One region of the Arthrobacter sp. NPDC058130 genome, then DNA from elsewhere that is predicted to be linked to it. Evidence: riboswitches for the same ligand, from Rfam matches in the RefSeq annotation. Region 1 holds a riboswitch; each other region holds the start of a gene.
What was found. Region 1 has a riboswitch for S-adenosylmethionine ahead of ACFVTM_RS03110 (MFS transporter). Riboswitches for the same ligand answer to the same signal wherever they lie in the genome.

Region 2: linked by a shared signal. The riboswitch ahead of ACFVTM_RS19805 (DUF1737 domain-containing protein) and the one ahead of ACFVTM_RS03110 (MFS transporter) in region 1 are both predicted to bind S-adenosylmethionine.
Region 3: linked by a shared signal. The riboswitch ahead of ACFVTM_RS15195 (homoserine O-acetyltransferase) and the one ahead of ACFVTM_RS03110 (MFS transporter) in region 1 are both predicted to bind S-adenosylmethionine.
Region 4: linked by a shared signal. The riboswitch ahead of ACFVTM_RS13200 (aminotransferase class V-fold PLP-dependent enzyme) and the one ahead of ACFVTM_RS03110 (MFS transporter) in region 1 are both predicted to bind S-adenosylmethionine.

Annotation. Positions count from the first base shown of each region.
Region 1 covers NZ_JBHVTV010000001.1:660,808-665,156, forward strand. Annotated here, with positions in the region: gene acs (acetate--CoA ligase) at 1-692, opposite strand, end outside; gene ACFVTM_RS03105 (CoA-binding protein) at 1,001-1,426, shown strand; SAM riboswitch class I at 1,526-1,615, shown strand; gene ACFVTM_RS03110 (MFS transporter) at 1,703-3,082, shown strand; gene ACFVTM_RS03115 (NtaA/DmoA family FMN-dependent monooxygenase) at 3,144-4,349, shown strand, end outside.
Region 2 covers NZ_JBHVTV010000014.1:120,945-125,293, forward strand. Annotated here, with positions in the region: gene ACFVTM_RS19800 (hypothetical protein) at 1-721, opposite strand, end outside; SAM riboswitch class IV at 1,110-1,224, shown strand; gene ACFVTM_RS19805 (DUF1737 domain-containing protein) at 1,260-1,583, shown strand; gene ACFVTM_RS19810 (rhodanese-like domain-containing protein) at 1,580-1,990, shown strand; gene ACFVTM_RS19815 (O-succinylhomoserine sulfhydrylase) at 1,991-3,199, shown strand; gene ACFVTM_RS19820 (glutamate--cysteine ligase) at 3,272-4,349, opposite strand, start outside.
Region 3 covers NZ_JBHVTV010000009.1:22,017-26,365, forward strand. Annotated here, with positions in the region: gene ACFVTM_RS15190 (bifunctional o-acetylhomoserine/o-acetylserine sulfhydrylase) at 1-1,005, shown strand, start outside; SAM riboswitch class IV at 1,325-1,440, shown strand; gene ACFVTM_RS15195 (homoserine O-acetyltransferase) at 1,453-2,661, shown strand; gene ACFVTM_RS15200 (MFS transporter) at 2,828-4,207, shown strand; gene ACFVTM_RS15205 (LysR family transcriptional regulator) at 4,314-4,349, opposite strand, start outside.
Region 4 covers NZ_JBHVTV010000007.1:23,211-27,559, forward strand. Annotated here, with positions in the region: gene ACFVTM_RS13195 (glutamyl-tRNA reductase) at 1-957, shown strand, start outside; SAM riboswitch class IV at 1,034-1,147, shown strand; gene ACFVTM_RS13200 (aminotransferase class V-fold PLP-dependent enzyme) at 1,182-2,615, shown strand; gene ACFVTM_RS13205 (class I SAM-dependent methyltransferase) at 2,717-3,511, shown strand; gene ACFVTM_RS13210 (Nramp family divalent metal transporter) at 3,660-4,349, shown strand, end outside.

The DNA of each region.
Region 1 (4,349 bases):
ACCAGGGAGTGGACGGCGCCGATGCGGGCCACGGCGAGCGTGATGATCACGGTTTCGGGGATGACCGGGAGGTAGATGACCACGCGGTCGCCCTTGGTGATGCCCAGGTCCAGGAGCGCGTTGGCGGCCTTGGACACCTCGCGCTGGAGTTCGGCGTAGGTGATGGCGCGGCGGTCGCCGGGCTCGCCCTCGAAATGCAGCGCCACCTTCTCCCCGCGCCCCGCCGCTACGTGGCGGTCGACGCAGTTGTAGGCGACATTGAGCCTGCCGCCTTCGAACCAGGTGATCTGCGGGCCGATGCCGGCCTCGACGTCGGCCGGGACGCGCCGGTGCGCAGTGTGCCAGGGCTTGCCGCTGCCCGCAAGGCCGCCCGCGGCCGTACCGGTGGGTTCGGCCCAGTCGAGGCGGAGGGCCTGCTCTTCCCAGAAAGCAACCGTCTCTGCCGGGATGGTGCCAGCGGCGGGGTTGTGCTCGGGGGTGGTGCTGCGGTGACGCGCCGGTCCGTCGGTGGGGACGCCGTGCACTGCGCCGTCCGTGGGCTCGGTCAGGGACCATCCCGACGAGCCGCGAGAGGAGCCAGGCGCGTCACGCAGCCCTGCTTCGATCGCCGTCGCGTCCGAAGAGGTTTGTGGGGTTGCCGCGGACGGAATCCGGGCAACGGTGGGCAAGGCGGAAGAATTCTCAGGGGTCATTTATGGCACTCCATCGGTCCTGGCAGTAGCACCCTTGGTCCCTCCCGCTCCATCGAAAGTTCGATCGAAAGAGGAGGAACAGCGGCGTGGGAATGGTCGTCCCACGTCACCGGGGGTTGCTGCGGCTTCATCGATCCAGGTCTCTCGGCCGCTCGGGATGGTCCCTACCAACTAGAACGTCAAATGCGGGATTTCACAAAATCCAAGCCGTCGGCGCTGTAATATTCGTTCACGGCGCCGGCTCACGCGTTGGAATCATTCATTTATTCGAAGATCGCGCCCAAAGGTCGCAGGAGTAAGGTTGATGCATGGCCCACGTTAACGATCCGGCAGTCATTGACCGCCTCATGCGAACCAAAGGCACGTGGGCGGTGGTTGGCCTCACCACTAATGAATGGCGCTCTGCCTACGACGTCTCCCTGTACATCCGGGACAGGATGGGCATGGAGATCATTCCGGTCAACCTGCCCGGCGACGACGTCCACGGGGAGAGGGGATACCGCTCGCTGGCGGACATCCCGGCAGAGAAGCATCCGATCGACGTCGTGGACTGCTTCGTCAACTCCCACAAGGTGGGCGCCGTCATAGACCAGGCCATCGCCGTCGGCGCAAAGGCCGTCTGGCTGCAACTGGGCGTCTTCGACGACGCCGCGGTGGGCCGCGCCAAGGCCGCCGGGCTGGACGTCGTGGTGAACGAATGCCCCGCCCGCGAAGGGTGGCGGGTGGGCATCTAGGAGCCCAAGGATCAGGGGTTAACAGGATTTGGAAAAGCCGGTTACAAAATGTGACTGGCTTTTTCCGTATCTGTCCGCGGGCCGTGTCAGATGGAGTCGTAACCATCCCGAGCGGCTGAGAGACCTGGCTCCGTGACGCCGCAGCAACCCCCTCCCCGAGGACGGTGCTACCGCCAGGACCGATGGAGAAGGCGCCGCCTTCCGCTCGGATTCGCGGCCCTGGCTGGCAGAATCTGCGGAGGCAGCGCTTTCCCGGCACACGCCAGGAGACCGCACATGAGCACTGAAACCGCACGCCCGCAGAAGATGCGCCCGCAGAAGATGACCGGGAAGGTGGCCGTAGCCAGCTTCATCGGCACCACCATCGAAGGCTACGACTTCGTCCTGTACGGCCTCGCCGCGGCCACCGTCTTCGGCCCGCTGTTCTTCGCCCCGGCCGCCCCTCTCATAGGCACCATCGCCGCGTTCGCCACATACGCCGTCGGGTTCGTTGCCCGGCCCGTCGGCGGGGTGCTGGGCGGCCACTACGGCGACAGGATCGGCCGGAAGACCGTCCTGGTGGCCTCCCTGCTCTTGACCGGACTCGCCACCACCGCAATCGGGCTCCTGCCCACCTACGCCCAGATCGGCTGGGTGGCGCCGGCCCTGCTGCTCCTGCTGCGCGTGATCCAGGGCATCGGCTACGGCGCCGAGTGGGCCGGCGCCGCCCTCATGACCGTGGAGCATGCCGCCCCCAAAAAACGGGGCCTGACTTCCAGCGCCACCCAGCTTGGCCCCACCTCGGGCATGCTGCTGGCCACCGGCGTCCTCCTCCTGCTGGAGAACACCCTGAGCGACGAGCAGTTCCTGGCCTGGGGCTGGCGCGTGCCGTTCGTGGCGAGCCTGGTCCTGGTTGCCGTGGGCCTGGCCATCCGGCTCTCCGTCGAGGACAGCCCCGAGTTCAAGCACGTCCAGTCTGTCCAGACCGTTGCCGCCCGCCCGGTGGTGGAGAGCTTCAAGACGCACCCGCGCCAGATCCTGCTGACCACGGGCCTCCGGATCGCCCAGAACGCGTTCTACTACGTGTACACAGTGTTCATCCTGACGTACCTCACGCAGGTTGCCGGAACCGACCGCAACACCGGGCTGACCGCCGTCCTGATCGCCTCGGCGCTGGGCTTGGTCACCGTGCCGCTGTGGGGTGCCCTGTCGGACCGCTTCGGGCGCCGATCCGTCTATCTCTTTGGCGCCGTGGCCAGTGCCGCCGCCATCATCCCTTTCTTCTGGCTGCTGGATACCGGCAATTTTCTGCTGATCATCCTGGGCGTCGTCGTCGGCCTCAATATCGGCCATGATGCGATGTACGGCCCCCAGGCTGCGTTCTTCTCGGAGCTCTTCAGCACCCGCGTCCGCTTCAGCGGTGTGTCCATCGGCTACCAGATCGGCTCGGTGCTCGGCGGCGGGCTGGCTCCGCTGGTCGCCACGGCCCTGCTGGCCGCCGGCGGCGGAAATCCGGTCTGGGTGGTCGTCTACTTCCTCGCCGTCTCCGCCATCACCATCGTGGCCACCCTCAAGTCACCGGAAACGAAGGACCGGGCCCTCGGCGACACCGAACTGCCGGCTGCGGCCCCTGCCGCAGCGGCCGCTGAAAGCCGGGACCCCGCCGTCGTGCGCTGACCACACGTTCTTCATGAAGTTCACATCGCCATGATTTTTACATTGCAAGGAAAGGGGCCCCATGGCCACCGCTGACACTGCACATCCCCAAGGGCGGCCCAGGCTGCTGCTGAGCGCTTTCGTCATGAACACCACAAGCCACATCATGGGCGGCCAATGGCGGCACCCTGCGGCGCAGCAGCACCGCTTCAACGAGTTGGAGCTGTGGACCAGCCTGGCCCGGCAGCTGGAGGACGCGAAGTTCGATGTGATGTTCTTCGCCGATGTGGTGGGGCTGTACGGGAACGACGACGGCGGCTGGGCCCCGCACGTGCGTCGCGGCATGCAGGTGCCCGCCAATGACCCGCTGATCCTCCTCGGCGCGCTGGCCGCCTCGACCAGTAACATCGGCCTCGCGGCGACGTCCTCGGTGATCCAAAGCCATCCCTTCCAGTTCGCCCGCCAGATCTCAACCCTGGACCACCTCTCCCGGGGGCGCGCTGCGTGGAACATCGTCACCAGCGCGGCGGAGAATGCCCACCGGAACTTCGGCGACGGCCTGGTCGCCCACGATGACCGCTACGCCTGGGCAGACGAATACGTGGCGGCCGCCTACAAGCTGTGGGAAGGGTCCTGGGACGACGGCGCGCTGGTCCAGGACAAGGAGAACGGCATCCACGCGGATCCGGACAAGGTCCACAAGATCTACCACCGCGGCGACCGTTACTCCATCGACGGGCCGCACCTGTCCGCTCCCTCGCCGCAGCGCACACCCGTGCTGTTCCAGGCCGGCAGCTCAGGCCGCGGGCAGCAGTTCTGCGCCGCCCATGCCGAAGCCACCTTCATGCTGTCCCCGAACCCGGCCGCCGCCGCCGAATACACGGCATCCGTGCGCCGGCAGGCCGTCGCGGCCGGCCGGCTCGCCGGGGACGTGAAGTTCTTCCAGGGGCTCCACTTCATCGTCGGAAGCACCGAGGCGGAAGCCGCACGCAAGGCCGCAGAATTGGACGAGTACCTGGATTCCGGGGCGCTGATCGCCCACATCGGCGGCGGAGCCGGCGTGGACCTCGGCGGACTGGATCTGGACACGCCGCTGGGCGACTTCCACACCGAAGGCACCCAGGGGCACCTGGACAGCCTGCGCAAATCAGTGCCCGGCGGCAACCCGACCCTGCGTGACGTGGCCAATTTCCGCAGCCGCGCCCACCGCGTCCTGGGAACCCCGGAGCAGATCGTGGACCGGCTCGAGGAATGGCAGGACGCCGGGGTGGACGGCATCAACATCATC
Region 2 (4,349 bases), on a different contig from region 1:
GCACGTCCCCGGCCTGGCCCGCCGGCACCCTGCGGCTTACTTCGTCGCTGCCGGCCCGTCCATACGGGGTTTTGGTCTTTTCGAGAACCACGGCCACCGGCGCCATCGCGTTGCGCGCCGGCGTGCCGAACACCAGGCACACGTAGTCGGCTCCCGGGATGAACTCCTGGACAATTTGCCCGGTCGGCATATTCTTCCAGCTCACGACGGCGGTTCCGGCCAGCACGTGGACACCGTGGGAGCCTTTGAAGACCCGAGGCTTGACGACGACGGGGCCGCTGAGGCCGGCGAGCGATGCCGGCGCGGCGGCGAGGTCGCCCGGGACCCCGAACCGGGGCACCGGAATGCCGGCGGCCTGCAGCGCCCAGGTGGTGAACAGCTGATCGTTGGCGAGGGCAACCGCCGCAGGGTCGCCTACGATGATCCGCACGTCCTGGGCGAACCCGGCCCGGGCCGCGGCCAGGACCGGAAGTTCCACGGTGAGCGTCGGGATGATGAGGTTGATGGCTTCGCGGTCCACGAGCCGGCGCAGGTCCAGGACCATGTCCGGGTCCGTCGCCGGCAGGAGCCTGACCACCGCCGCCGCCGGAGCATCCCCGTCCTGGCGGGTGTCGGCACGGGCGTCGGAGCCGAGATACGGCAGGCCGCGGGCTTCGAGCTGGGCCGCGACGGTCCGGCCGGCAGCACTTGCGATCCCGGTAACCAGTATTCGCGGGCCCACGATTGCTCCATTCCGGCGTCCCCGGCTGGGCCGCGGCTGCGGCTCCGGCGGTTCCAGCCACCGATTTGCTGACAACGAATTACTGGAAAGACGGTTCGATTAGCGGGACTGCTCATTTCACGGACTGCTCGAATCACGGACCGCTCAATTCACGGACTGCTCGAATCTGCCGCCACTCCGGCAGACTCGGCAGACCTGTCCTCCTAGTAGACGGCGGATCGTCCCGGCCAACACGAGTGGGCAGTACCCGAAACTGGGGCCCGCTACTACTTGTCCAGTGCGCCCCGTTCGTTCCACCAGCCGGCATTGGTAGTTGGACGTCGTCCGGTTACGGAACATGACGACGGCGGCGGTGCGGCCCGACGTCGTAGGTGTTACGTTTTTGGGGAGTAATGAGAACCGGCGCCAAGCCCTGACTGGCCGGTCGGCAACCCTCCCTTTCGCGGCGGGGTGCCTCAGGTGAATACTCGGCATATCGACCATTCGAGCTGCAAGCGTGAAGAGGAGATCCGTCGTGCCCGACACGTCCACCCCCGCAATACCCGGTACAACCGCTGCCCCCAGTGCGGCAAAGGCTTCAACCGCCGGCGAGGAAAAGCTGGCCTACCGCCTGTTCACCGGGGCGGATGACCGCGCCTTCTGTGAGCGGGTATCGGCAGCCCTGGCCGAGGGCTATGTCCTGCATGGAAGCCCGGCCGCCAGCTTCAACGGCAGCACCGTGATCGTGGCGCAGGCGCTGGTCCTGCCGGCCGCGATTGCGAGCGCGGACGCCGCAGTGGCGAATGCAGTCGATGAGCTCGACGCCGACGACTTTGACGCCGACGGGTTTGGCGCCGACGGGGCATTCGAGGGCCACGCATGAGCTACGCCGGAGACCTCAGCCCGAATGAGGCGTGGGCCAAGCTGGAGGCGGGAGCCGTTCTGGTGGATGTCCGGACCGAGGGCGAATGGGCCCACATCGGCATCCCGGACACTAAGGGGACTGACAACGATCCGCTCTTCATCCAGTGGAACGTCGCCGGCGGCGCCCCGAACCCGCACTTCGTGGAGCAGCTAAAGCGGCAGGCGCCGGAGGACACCGGCGTCGAGCTCCTGTTCCTGTGCCGCTCCGGTGCCCGGTCGATCGCCGCCGCGACGGCCGCGGCACAGGCCGGCTACACCGCGTACAACGTTCTTGAAGGCTTCGAAGGCGAGACTGACCGGTTTGGCGAACGCACCGTCAACGGCTGGAAGAACCGCGGCCTGCCCACCAACCTTGGAAAGATTTAAGTGACTTTCAATCCCGACGCCGCCGCCTGGTCCGCCGACACCCAAGCCGTCCGCGGCGGCCTCGACCGCACCGGCTTCCAGGAAACCACCGAGCCGATTTTCCTTAACTCGGGGTTCGTCTACGAGTCCGCGGCGGCCGCCGAGCGCGCCTTCACCGGCGAGGACGAGCGCTTCGTCTACTCCCGCTACGGCAACCCGTCCGTCGCCACGTTCCAGGAGCGGCTCCGGCTGCTAGAGGGAACGGAGGCGTGTTTTGCGACGGCCTCCGGCATGTCCGCCGTCTTCACCGCACTCGGTGCGCTGCTGGCGGCCGGCGACCGGGTGGTCGCCGCCCGCTCGCTGTTCGGCTCGTGCTTTGTGATTCTCAACGAGATCCTGCCGCGCTGGGGGGTCGAGACGGTCTTCGTGGACGGCCCGGACCTGGAGCAGTGGGAAGCTGCGCTGTCCGAGCCCACCACGGCGGTGTTCTTCGAGTCGCCGTCGAACCCGATGCAGGAACTCGTGGACATCGCCGCCGTGAGCCGGCTGGCTCACGCGGCGGGCGCTACGGTGGTGGTGGACAACGTCTTCGCCACCCCGCTGCTGCAGCGTTGCGGGGACCTCGGCGCGGACGTGATCGTCTACTCGGGCACCAAACACATCGACGGTCAGGGACGCGTGCTCGGCGGGGCGATCCTGGGCACCAAGGAATTCATTGACGGGCCCGTCAAGCAGCTCATGCGGCACACCGGCCCGGCGCTCTCCTCCTTCAACGCCTGGGTACTCACCAAGGGCCTGGAGACCATGGCCCTGCGCGTGAACCATTCCTCGGCCACGGCCCTGCGGCTGGCCGAGTGGCTCGAGGGACAGCCCGCGGTGAGTTGGGTGAAATACCCGCTGCTGCGGTCCCACCCGCAGCACGAACTCGCGGTAAAGCAGATGAAGGCCGGCGGCACCGTGCTCACGCTGGAGCTTTCGCCTTCCCCGGGACGCACCGCGAAGGAGGCAGCCTTTGCGCTCCTGGACGCGCTGCGGATCATCGACATCTCCAACAACCTTGGCGACGCGAAGTCCCTGATCACGCACCCGGCCACCACGACGCACCGCGCGATGGGCCCCGAAGGCCGCGCGGCAATCGGGCTCAGCGACGGCGTGGTCCGGCTTTCGGTGGGCCTGGAGGATGCCGAGGACCTTATCCGGGACCTCGGCCAGGCTCTCAAGCAGGTCTAGCGCTCAAGCAGGTCCAGCGCTCAAACGGGTATCGGCCCGCCGGAGCTGAGCCGGCGCCGGCTCCGGCTCGGCTCAGCCCCGGCGCACCGGGCCCAGGGACGAACCCTCGTCGAGCCGGGGCTCGGTAACGGAGCCCTGCGTGGTCATTTCGGCGGCACGTTCGACGACGGCGGGCAGCCCGCCTACCCGGAACGGCCCGCGCTGCAGTTGCGAGCCGGTGCCCTCCGCCAGGATCCGGGCGACGCCCTCCCGGACCAGGTCCAGCTCGCCCTGTTCTTCCAGCACTGGGGCCACAAAGTCCACGAGTGCCCAGACCACGTCCGTAGCCGGGGCAGGGGTGAAGGTGCCGAAGTCCAGCAGCTCCCCGCGCAGCCCGCAGTTGCTGGCCTGCCAGGCGGCCATCCGCAGCAGCAGCGTGGGCACCGGGGCGGGATCGACGCCGTCGTTCCATTCCCGCGACGCCGACTCCACGAGGGCGCGCACCAGCACGGCGATCAGCGCCGCGTCCTCGGCCCGCAGGCAGACATCGGCGACCCGGACCTCCACGGTGGGATGCTGCCGGGCCAGCCGCGCGTCGAAGTAGACCATTCCCTCGTCCATCAGGACGCCGCTTTCCACCAGCCGGGTCACCACCCGCCGGTAGACCGGCAGGCTCCCGAAAATCATCGTGGGACCGGACCCGGGCCAGCGGTTCCAGGCCTGGGTGCGGTAGCTTTCGAAACCCGTCTCCGCGCCGTTCCAGTACGGGGAATTCGCGCTGAGGGCGATCAGCACGGCCAGCTTGTCCCGGATCCGGTCCATCACGGCCACGCCTTCCTCCGGGGAATCCACGAAGGTGTGGACGTGGAGGCCGCAGGTCAGCTGGTTCCGGACTGTGAGCCCGAAACGTTCCTGCATGGTCATGTAGCGCGGTTTCGGCGTCAGGTGGGTCGCGGCACCCTGGGGTGAGGTGGCCAGGGCTGCGACGCGGCCGCCGTGGAGCCGCGCTGCCCGGTCCGCAAGCGCCCGGCCGTGCCTGAGCTGCCGCAGCAGTTCGGTGTACTCCAGGCACGGATGCGTCTGGGTCTCGATCTGTTCGAGCTTGAGCTCGTAGCTGAAGTCGGCGCCGCCCTCGTAAACCGGCCTCTGTGCCGGGAGAACCTTGGCGACC
Region 3 (4,349 bases), on a different contig from region 1:
GTGGCCAGCCCCAGCCTCTACGGCGGAACCTACAACCTGCTCGCCCACACGCTGAAGAAGTTCGGCATCTCCGTGACCTTTGTCGCGGATCCGGACAACCTGGACCACTGGCGGGACGCCGTGCAGCCCAACACCAAGCTGTTCTTTGGCGAGGTGGTCTCCAACCCGCGCCAGGACGTGCTGGACATCGAAGGCGTCGCCGGGGTGGCCCGCGAGGCCGGCGTGCCCCTGATCGTGGACAACACGCTCTCCACCCCCTACCTGATCCGGCCGATCGAGTGGGGCGCGGACATCGTGGTCCACTCCGCCACCAAGTACCTTGGCGGCCACGGCGCCGCGATCGCCGGTGTGATCGTGGATTCAGGCAAGTTCGACTTCGGCAAGGACCCCGGCCGGTTCCCGGGCTTCAACACCCCGGACCCCACCTACAACGGCCTGGTCTACGCCCGGGACCTCGGTGCGGACGGCGCGCTGGGCGCCAACCTGTCCTACATCCTCAAGGCCAGGGTCCAGCTCCTGCGCGACCTCGGCTCTGCCGTGTCCCCGTTCAACGCCTTCCTCATCGCCCAGGGCATCGAAACCTTGAGCCTGCGCGTCGAACGCCACGTGGCCAACGCCACCAAGGTGGCGCAGTGGCTGGAGGGAAGGGACGACGTCGAATCGGTCGCCTATGCCGGGCTGCCGTCCAGCCCCTGGTACGAGCGCGGCCGTAAGTACGGGCCCAAGGGGACCGGCGCCGTCGTCGCCTTCAACATCGCCGGGGGAGCGGAGGCCGGCAAGCGGTTCGTCGATGCCCTCGAACTGCACTCGCACGTCGCGAACATCGGCGACGTCCGCTCCCTGGTGATCCACCCGGCGTCCACCACGCACAGCCAGCTCTCGCCCGGGCAGCAGGAGATCGCCGGGGTGAATCCCGGGCTGGTGCGGCTGTCGGTGGGCCTGGAGCACATCGACGACATCCTCGCGGACCTCGACGCCGGATTCCGCGCCGCCAAGGGCGCCTGACCGGGGCTCTCTGGCAGCCGCCGGCCCCGAGTTCGCCGGCGCGGGACACGCCGAGTTCGCCGGCGCGGGACACGCCGAGTTCGCCGGCGCGGGACACGCCGAGTTCGCCGGAACCCGTCGCAGTCGCCGTAACCTTGCGGCGCCTGGGCAGGCTTCCGGCGACCTCGACGGGCTGGATGCACGGTTCCGGCGAGCTCGACGGGCTGGATGCAGGGTTCCGGCGAACTCGACGGGCTGGATCGACACGGGGATCGCCCGGCTGTCACACGGAAGTCACAATCTTCGTCATTTCCGCACCCCGTTTCGTAGACTCGTACCAGGTCATGAGTGCCAGCGACAGCCCCGGCTTGCTGGCCGGCAACCCTCCATTTGCGGCGGGGTGCCCCGGGTGAAGACCTGGCCTGCCGGTCAGCTGACGGCAGGCAAGCGCGAAGTTAGGTCCTCATTATGACGATTGCCGTCACCCGCAGCGGTGAAACCGAAACCAATCCAGCCCCGAGCCCTGTTGCCGCCGCAACGGCGCCGGAAAGCACGCCGGAAACTGCCCCCGCCCACACTGCTTCCCGTGTGCCGGACGGGACCGTCCAGTACGTCAGGATCGGTGACCTGCAGCTCGAATCCGGGATCCTGCTGCCGGACGTGGTCCTCGGCTTCGAAACGTGGGGGACCCTGAACGCGGACGCCTCCAACGCCGTGCTCATTGAACATGCCCTGACCGGCGACACACATGTCACCCGTGGCGCCAGCGAGGAGCCCGGCTGGTGGGAGCAGCTCGCCGGACCCGGGGCTCCCGTGGACACGGACAAGTACTTCGTCGTTTCGATCAACATCCTGGGCGGTTGTTACGGTTCCACAGGACCCTCCACCCCGGCCCCGGACGGGCGCCCCTGGGGATCGAGGTTTCCGCTCGTCACGCTGCGGGACACCACCGCCGCCGAGGCACGGCTGGCCGACGCCCTGGGCATCGGCAGCTGGTACGCCGTGGTGGGCGGCTCGCTCGGCGGCGCGCGCGCCCTTGAATGGGCCGTCACGTACCCGGACCGGGTCCGGCGCTGCGCCGTGATTTCGGTCGGCCCCAGCAGCACCGCCGAACAGATTGCCTTTGCGCAGGCCCAGACCCTGGCCATCCGCCAGGACCCCCATTTCAATGGCGGAAACTACTACGGCGGCCCGGAGCCCGAAGCAGGGCTGGCCCTCGCCCGCCGCATCGCCCACATCACCTACCGCTCCGCGGCCGAACTGGATGGCCGGTTTGGCCGGAACCCGCAGGCGCCGGAGGCGCCGCTGGAAGCCGGATCCCTGGCCGGGCGCGGGCGCTACCAGGTGGAAAGCTACCTGGACCACCAGGGCAGCAAGCTGGTCCGGCGCTTCGACGCCAACAGTTACATCGCCATTACCGAGGCCCTTATGAGCCACGACGTCTGCCGGGGGCGCGGAAGCCTGCCGGAGGCGCTGGCCCCGGCCAGCGCCGAGTTCCTGGTGGCTGCCGTGGACTCGGACCGACTGTATTTCCCGGCCCAGACCCGCGAACTGGCCGATGCCCTGCCCGGCGGTGCGGAACTGCACATCATTGAGGCGCCGATCGGCCACGACGGGTTCCTGACCGAAATCGGCCAGCTCGGCGACCAGCTGCGGGAGACCTTCTTCGGCCACTAGGCAGCCTCGTTTGTGCATTTTTGCAGATAGGCTCTGCACTAATGGCCGTTGAGGCCAGGGGCGGGAGCGTCCATACTCGGGGTGAATGACGCCATGTGCCCTGCATCACAGGCGTCCTCAGTCCAATGGTCCACAGGGTGTCGATGGAGACGCCAAAGGAGTCACGATGAGTACGGAAAACGCCGCGAGGCGCGCTGAAGCAACCGAGGTCAAGTCGTCCGGCCTGAAGAAGGTAGTGACGGCCTCCATGGCCGGCACGGTGGTTGAATGGTATGAATTCTTCCTCTACGCCTCCGCGGCCACCCTGGTCTTCGGCAAGATGTTCTTCCCCAATTCGGGTACGGAACTGGACGGCATCATCGCAGCCTTCCTCACCTACGCTGTCGGCTTCGTCGCCCGCCCCATCGGCGGGATCGTCTTCGGCCACTTCGGTGACAAGTTCGGCCGCAAGCAGCTGCTCCAGCTCAGCATCATCCTGGTGGGCGTTTCGACCTTCCTGATGGGCTGCCTCCCCACCTTCGCGCAGATCGGCTACTGGGCGCCGGCCCTGCTGGTCTTCCTGCGCTTCGCCCAGGGCTTCGCCGTCGGCGGCGAGTGGGGCGGCGCCGTCCTGCTCGTCGCCGAGCACAGCCCCAGCAAGTCCCGCGGCTTCTGGGCCAGCTGGCCGCAGTCCGCCGTTCCGCTGGGCAACCTGCTGGCCACGGCGGTGCTGTTCACCCTGTCCGCCACCCTGTCCTCCGCCGACTTCCTCAGCTGGGGCTGGCGCGTGGCCTTCTGGCTCTCCGCCGTGATCGTGCTGGTCGGCTACTACATCCGGACCAAGGTCACGGACGCCCCCATCTTCCTGGAGGCGCAGAAGGAAGTCACCATCGAGAAGAAGGGCTACGGCGTAGCCGAAGTCTTCCGCCGCTACCCGCGCGGCGTATTCACCGCCATGGGCCTGCGGTTCGCGGAGAACATCCTCTACTACCTCGTGGTCACGTTCTCGATCACGTACCTGAAGGTCATTGTCCAGACGGACACCTCCCGAATCCTCCTCCTGCTGCTGGTCGCGCACGTCGTCCACTTCGCCGTGGTGCCGATGGTCGGGCGCATGTCGGACCGCTTCGGCCGCAAGCCGGTCTACATGGCCGGCGCCATCCTCGGCGGCACCTGGGGCTTCTTCGCCTTCCCCATGATGGACACCAAGAACGACTTCATCATCCTGGCCGCGATCACCATCGGCCTGCTCTTCCACGCCCTGATGTACGCCGGCCAGCCGGCCATCATGGCCGAGATGTTCCCCACGCGGATGCGCTACTCGGGTGTTTCCCTGGGCTACCAGGTCACCTCGATCGTTGCCGGTTCCATGGCCCCGATCATCGCCGCGGCCCTGCTGAGCCAGTTCAAGTCCTCCGTCCCGGTGGCCCTCTACCTGCTCGGCGCCTGCCTGGTAACGATGGTGGCCGTCTTCTTCCTCAAGGAGACCCGCGGCATTTCGCTCCACGACGTCGACGCCGCCGACGCCCAGGGCACCGCAGACCTCCTCGCCGCCGGCAAGCGGTAGTCCCGGGAAAGCCCAGCCAGGGAAAAATGGCCGCCAAAACCACAATGGGCCAGACTGCCCGTATCCGCGCACCCCGCGGATACGGGCAGTCTGTTTTTAAGCGGACTCAGGCGGCCAGGACGTCCTGGCGCTCCCGAATTTC
Region 4 (4,349 bases), on a different contig from region 1:
TCCGTGGCCCTTGAACTGGCCGCTACCGGGGTCGGGCACCCGTCCCTGGCTGAAGCTTCCGTGGTCCTCTTCGGCACAGGTTCCTACGCCGCGTGCGTCGCGGAAATCCTCAGGAGCAAACGATGCCCCACCATCTCCGTCTTCTCCCAATCCGGCCGCGCGGAGGCCTTTGTGGCAAGCAGGGGCGGCACGGCGCTGACGGCACAGGAGCTGCCCGCCGCTGTTGCCCGGGCAGACATCGTCATTGGCTGCAGCGGCACGGAAACGCGCATCGCTGCCGCCCAACTGGCGGAGTGGCGGGATGGCACAGGCCGTGCCCTCACCGTCGTCGACCTCGCTCCCAGCCATGACTTCGACCCCCGCGTGGCGGACCTGCCGGGCGTTGAACTGATCACCCTGGATTCAGTGCGTTTCGCCGCTCCCCCGGCGGACGCCGAGGCGCTCCGCCGCGCCCGCACAATGGTCCGGCTGGCGGCGCACCGCTTCGAAGAACGAGAGAAAATGCGCGCAGTCGATGCCGCCATCGTGGCCCTGCGCCGGCACGTCCACCACGTCCTCGAGGCTGAAATGGAGCGCGCCCTGAAGCAACACGGACCCGGCGCCCAGGCCGAGGATGTGAACCTTGCGATGCGCCGGCTGGTCCGCCGCCTGCTTCACCTCCCCACGGTCCGCGCCCGTGAACTGGCCGCGGACGGCCGCCAGCACGACTACGCCGCTGCGCTGGAAGCCCTGTTCGGCCTCAGCGTCCAGCCCGCCGGTGCCCGGAACCCCGGGACCGACACTGTGGCCGGCCTGAGGCGGCCGCCCTGGGAATTGAGGGAGACGGGGACTGCGATGAGAGCGTGCGGCGGCGCCGATACGCGCGGCGGATGCCCCGGAACATGCCCGGCGCGCCGCGTCACGTCGCCGTCAGTGCCGTCCTTGGATGGTTTCACGGCGGCTCCGGCTGCCTCCTAGCCCTGGTCCGTAACAATCCGCTTCACAATCGCTGGCGCCTTTTCCCCGGCGGCGCGGATGTCCTACGCTCGATGCAGGTCACGAGTGCCAGCGCTAAACCCCGGTTTGCTGGCCGGCAACCCTCCAGTCGCGGTGGGGTGCCCCGGGTGACGACCTGGCCGGTCCGGAACGGACCCGGCAAGCGCGGATTCCCACCATGTGGGGTCCTGGTCGAGTGAGGTCCCATGACAACTGCCATTTTCCCCGCAGCCCCCGAATTCCACGCCGCCACCGAAGCTGTGCGCCCTGATGGGCGGCATTCCGTCGCGGCCCGCCCGCTGGCCGCCGTCACCGGCGCCGAAATCCAGGCCCCGCTGATCACCGGCGGCCACGCCCGCTACGCCAACCTCGACTACGGCGCCTCCGCACCGGCGCTGTCCGTCGTCTCGGCCTACCTGAACGAAATCCTGCCGTACTACGCGAGCGTGCACCGCGGCGCCGGCTACGCATCGCAGATCAGCACCTCCGTCTACGAGAACGCCCGGGACATCGTGCGGGACTTCGTCGGCGGCCGGCCGGACGATTCCGTGATCTTCACCCGCAACACCACCGATTCATTGAACCTGCTGGCCGGCTGCCTGCCGTTGCGCGACGGCCGTCCCGCGGGCGAGGTCCTGTATCTCGACATCGAGCACCACGCCAACCTCCTGCCCTGGCAGAACGTCCCGCACCGCAGCGTCGTGGCCGCCCCCACCCTCGCAGCCACGGTGGGCCTCCTGCGGGACGAGCTTTCCCGTGGCGGGGTCAGCCTGCTGGCCGTCACAGGCGCCTCGAATGTCACCGGGGAAATCCTGCCGATCCGGGCCCTCGCCGCACTGGCGCACGAGTACGGCGCCAGGATCGTCGTCGACGCCGCGCAGCTGGCCCCGCACCGGCGGATTGACATCGCCGCGGACGACGTCGACTATCTCGCATTCTCCGGGCACAAGCTGTACGCCCCGTTCGGCTCCGGCGTGCTGGTGGGCCGGACGGACTGGCTCGACGCCGGCACCCCGCACCTGGCCGGCGGAGGCGCTGTCCGCGATGCCCGGCTCGATTCCGTCAGCTGGACCACCGGACCGGCCCGGCACGAGGGCGGCTCGCCGAACGTCCTGGGTGCGGCCGCCCTGGCCCGCGCCACCCAGGTGATCGCAGCCCTGGACCCGGAGCAGTGGCAGGCCCACGAGGACGCCATCCGGTCCTTCCTGGTCGAGGGCCTCGAAGCCATTGAGGGCGTGACCGTGCACCGGATCTTTGCCGATTCCGAAGCGGGAGATCAGGCCGGCACCATCGGCGTCGTGAACTTTTCGGTCGAAGGCTACGACGCCGGGCTGGTGGCCGCCTACCTGTCGGCCGAACACGGCATTGGCCTGCGCGACGGCCGCTTCTGCGCCCACCCGCTGCTCAAGCGGCTCGGCCTGCCCGCAGGCTCCCTGCGCGCCAGCTTCGGCCTCGGCTCCCGGCTGGAGGATGCCGAGCGCCTGCTGGCCGGCCTGCAGCAACTGCGGCAAACGGGACTCGGCTGGGATTATGTGGTGGATGCCGGCCGCTGGGTGCCGGCCCACGATACCCGCACCTACCCGCACTGGGCACCGAACACCCCCGGCACCGCCGGCGCCGCACCCTGCAGTGTGGACTAGGCAGTGTGGACTAGCAGGACGGCGGAATCAGGACCCGGCGCAGGTGCGGTAAATTCGAAAGGTACCTGAAACCAGCAGGACCTTCCCGAAGGAGATCGCACGTGCCACCCGGCGGACCTAAGCTGCACAGCGGACCCAAACTGCACAGTGGTCCCAAACTGCGCAGTGAACGGCGCCTGGAACTCGGCCAAAGCTTCCAGGACGGCGGGGAGCACTATGAACGCGTCCGCCCCGGTTATCCGCAGGATTCGGCCGACTGGCTGATCCCGGCGGGCGCCAGGGACGCGGCAGACATTGGCGCGGGCACAGGCAAGTTCACCGCCCTTCTTGTCGGCCGGGGACTGCACACGGTGGCCGTTGACCCATCTGCCGACATGCTCGGGCAGTTGCGCCGGACCCTGCCGGGCGTCACCGCCGCCGAGGGCCGCGCCGAGGACACGGGACTTGAACCGGAGTCGTTCGACATGGTCACGGTTGCCCAGGCGTGGCACTGGTGCGACCCCAGCCTGGCCAGTACCGAGATTGCCCGGATCCTGCGGCCCCACGGCGTCCTTGGCCTGATCTGGAACCAGCTGGACACCGCCGTGCCGTGGGTGCACCGGCTCTCCCGCATCATGCATGCCGGGGACGTCCACAAACCGCACTTCCGGCCGCCCGTGGGTCCCGAGTTCACGGGCCTGGAGAGCCATCTCACCCGGTGGGAGGATTCGGTCACCACGGAGGACATCCAGGCGCTGACCAAATCCCGCAGCTACTACCTCGCGGCGTCGGAGCCCACCCGGGCCAAGGTCATGGCCAACCTCGACTGGTACCTGCACGAGCACTTGGGCCACGCCCCCGGCGACGTCCTCCGGCTCCCCTACCTGACCCAGACGTGGCGGACCTTCCGGGCCTGACGCCCGGATTGCACGAACGGCCTGCCGGGCCTATTGTTTCGGTATGCCTAATAATTACTTATAGGCACATAGAACATTGACGCCGGCTCCCTTCCAGCCGGTGCCGATTATCGCGTCAACGCGGACGCGCCAACCACAGGAGCAGGCAGTGCTGGACGTCAAGGGACACGAACAACCGCCGCAGGACGCACGCACCTACAAACATCCGGGTGCCCGCAGGGCGCTGATCGCCCTGTTGGGGCCGGCGTTCGTGGCCTCTATCGCCTACGTGGACCCTGGCAACGTGGCCGCCAACCTGACCGCCGGCGCGCAGTACGGCTACCTGCTGGTGTGGGTCCTCGTGGCCGCCAACATCATGGCCGTACTCGTCCAGTACCAGTCCGCCAAGCTCGGGATCGTCACGGGCAAGAGCCTCCCGGAGATCCTGGGCGAGCGGCTCAAGCCGCTCTGGCGCCGCGCCTTCTGGCTGCAGGCCGAAATCGTCGCCGCCGCCACCGACCTCGCCGAAGTGGTGGGCGGGGCAATCGCCCTGAACCTGCTTTTCGGCCTCCCCCTCCCCCTTGGCGCCGTGATTGTGGGCGCGGTATCGATGCTCCTGCTCGCGGTGCAGGCCCGGGAAAAGCAGCGGCCCTTCGAATTCATCATCATGTTCCTGCTCGGCATCATCACCATCGGCTTCCTGGCCGGGCTGTTCATCAGCCCGCCAGATCCGCGGGCAGCCCTGGCCGGGCTCGTGCCCGGCTTCCAGGGCCCGGACACCGTCCTGCTGGCCGCCAGCATGCTCGGCGCTACCGTGATGCCGCACGCCATCTACGTCCACTCGGCGCTGTCCCGAGAC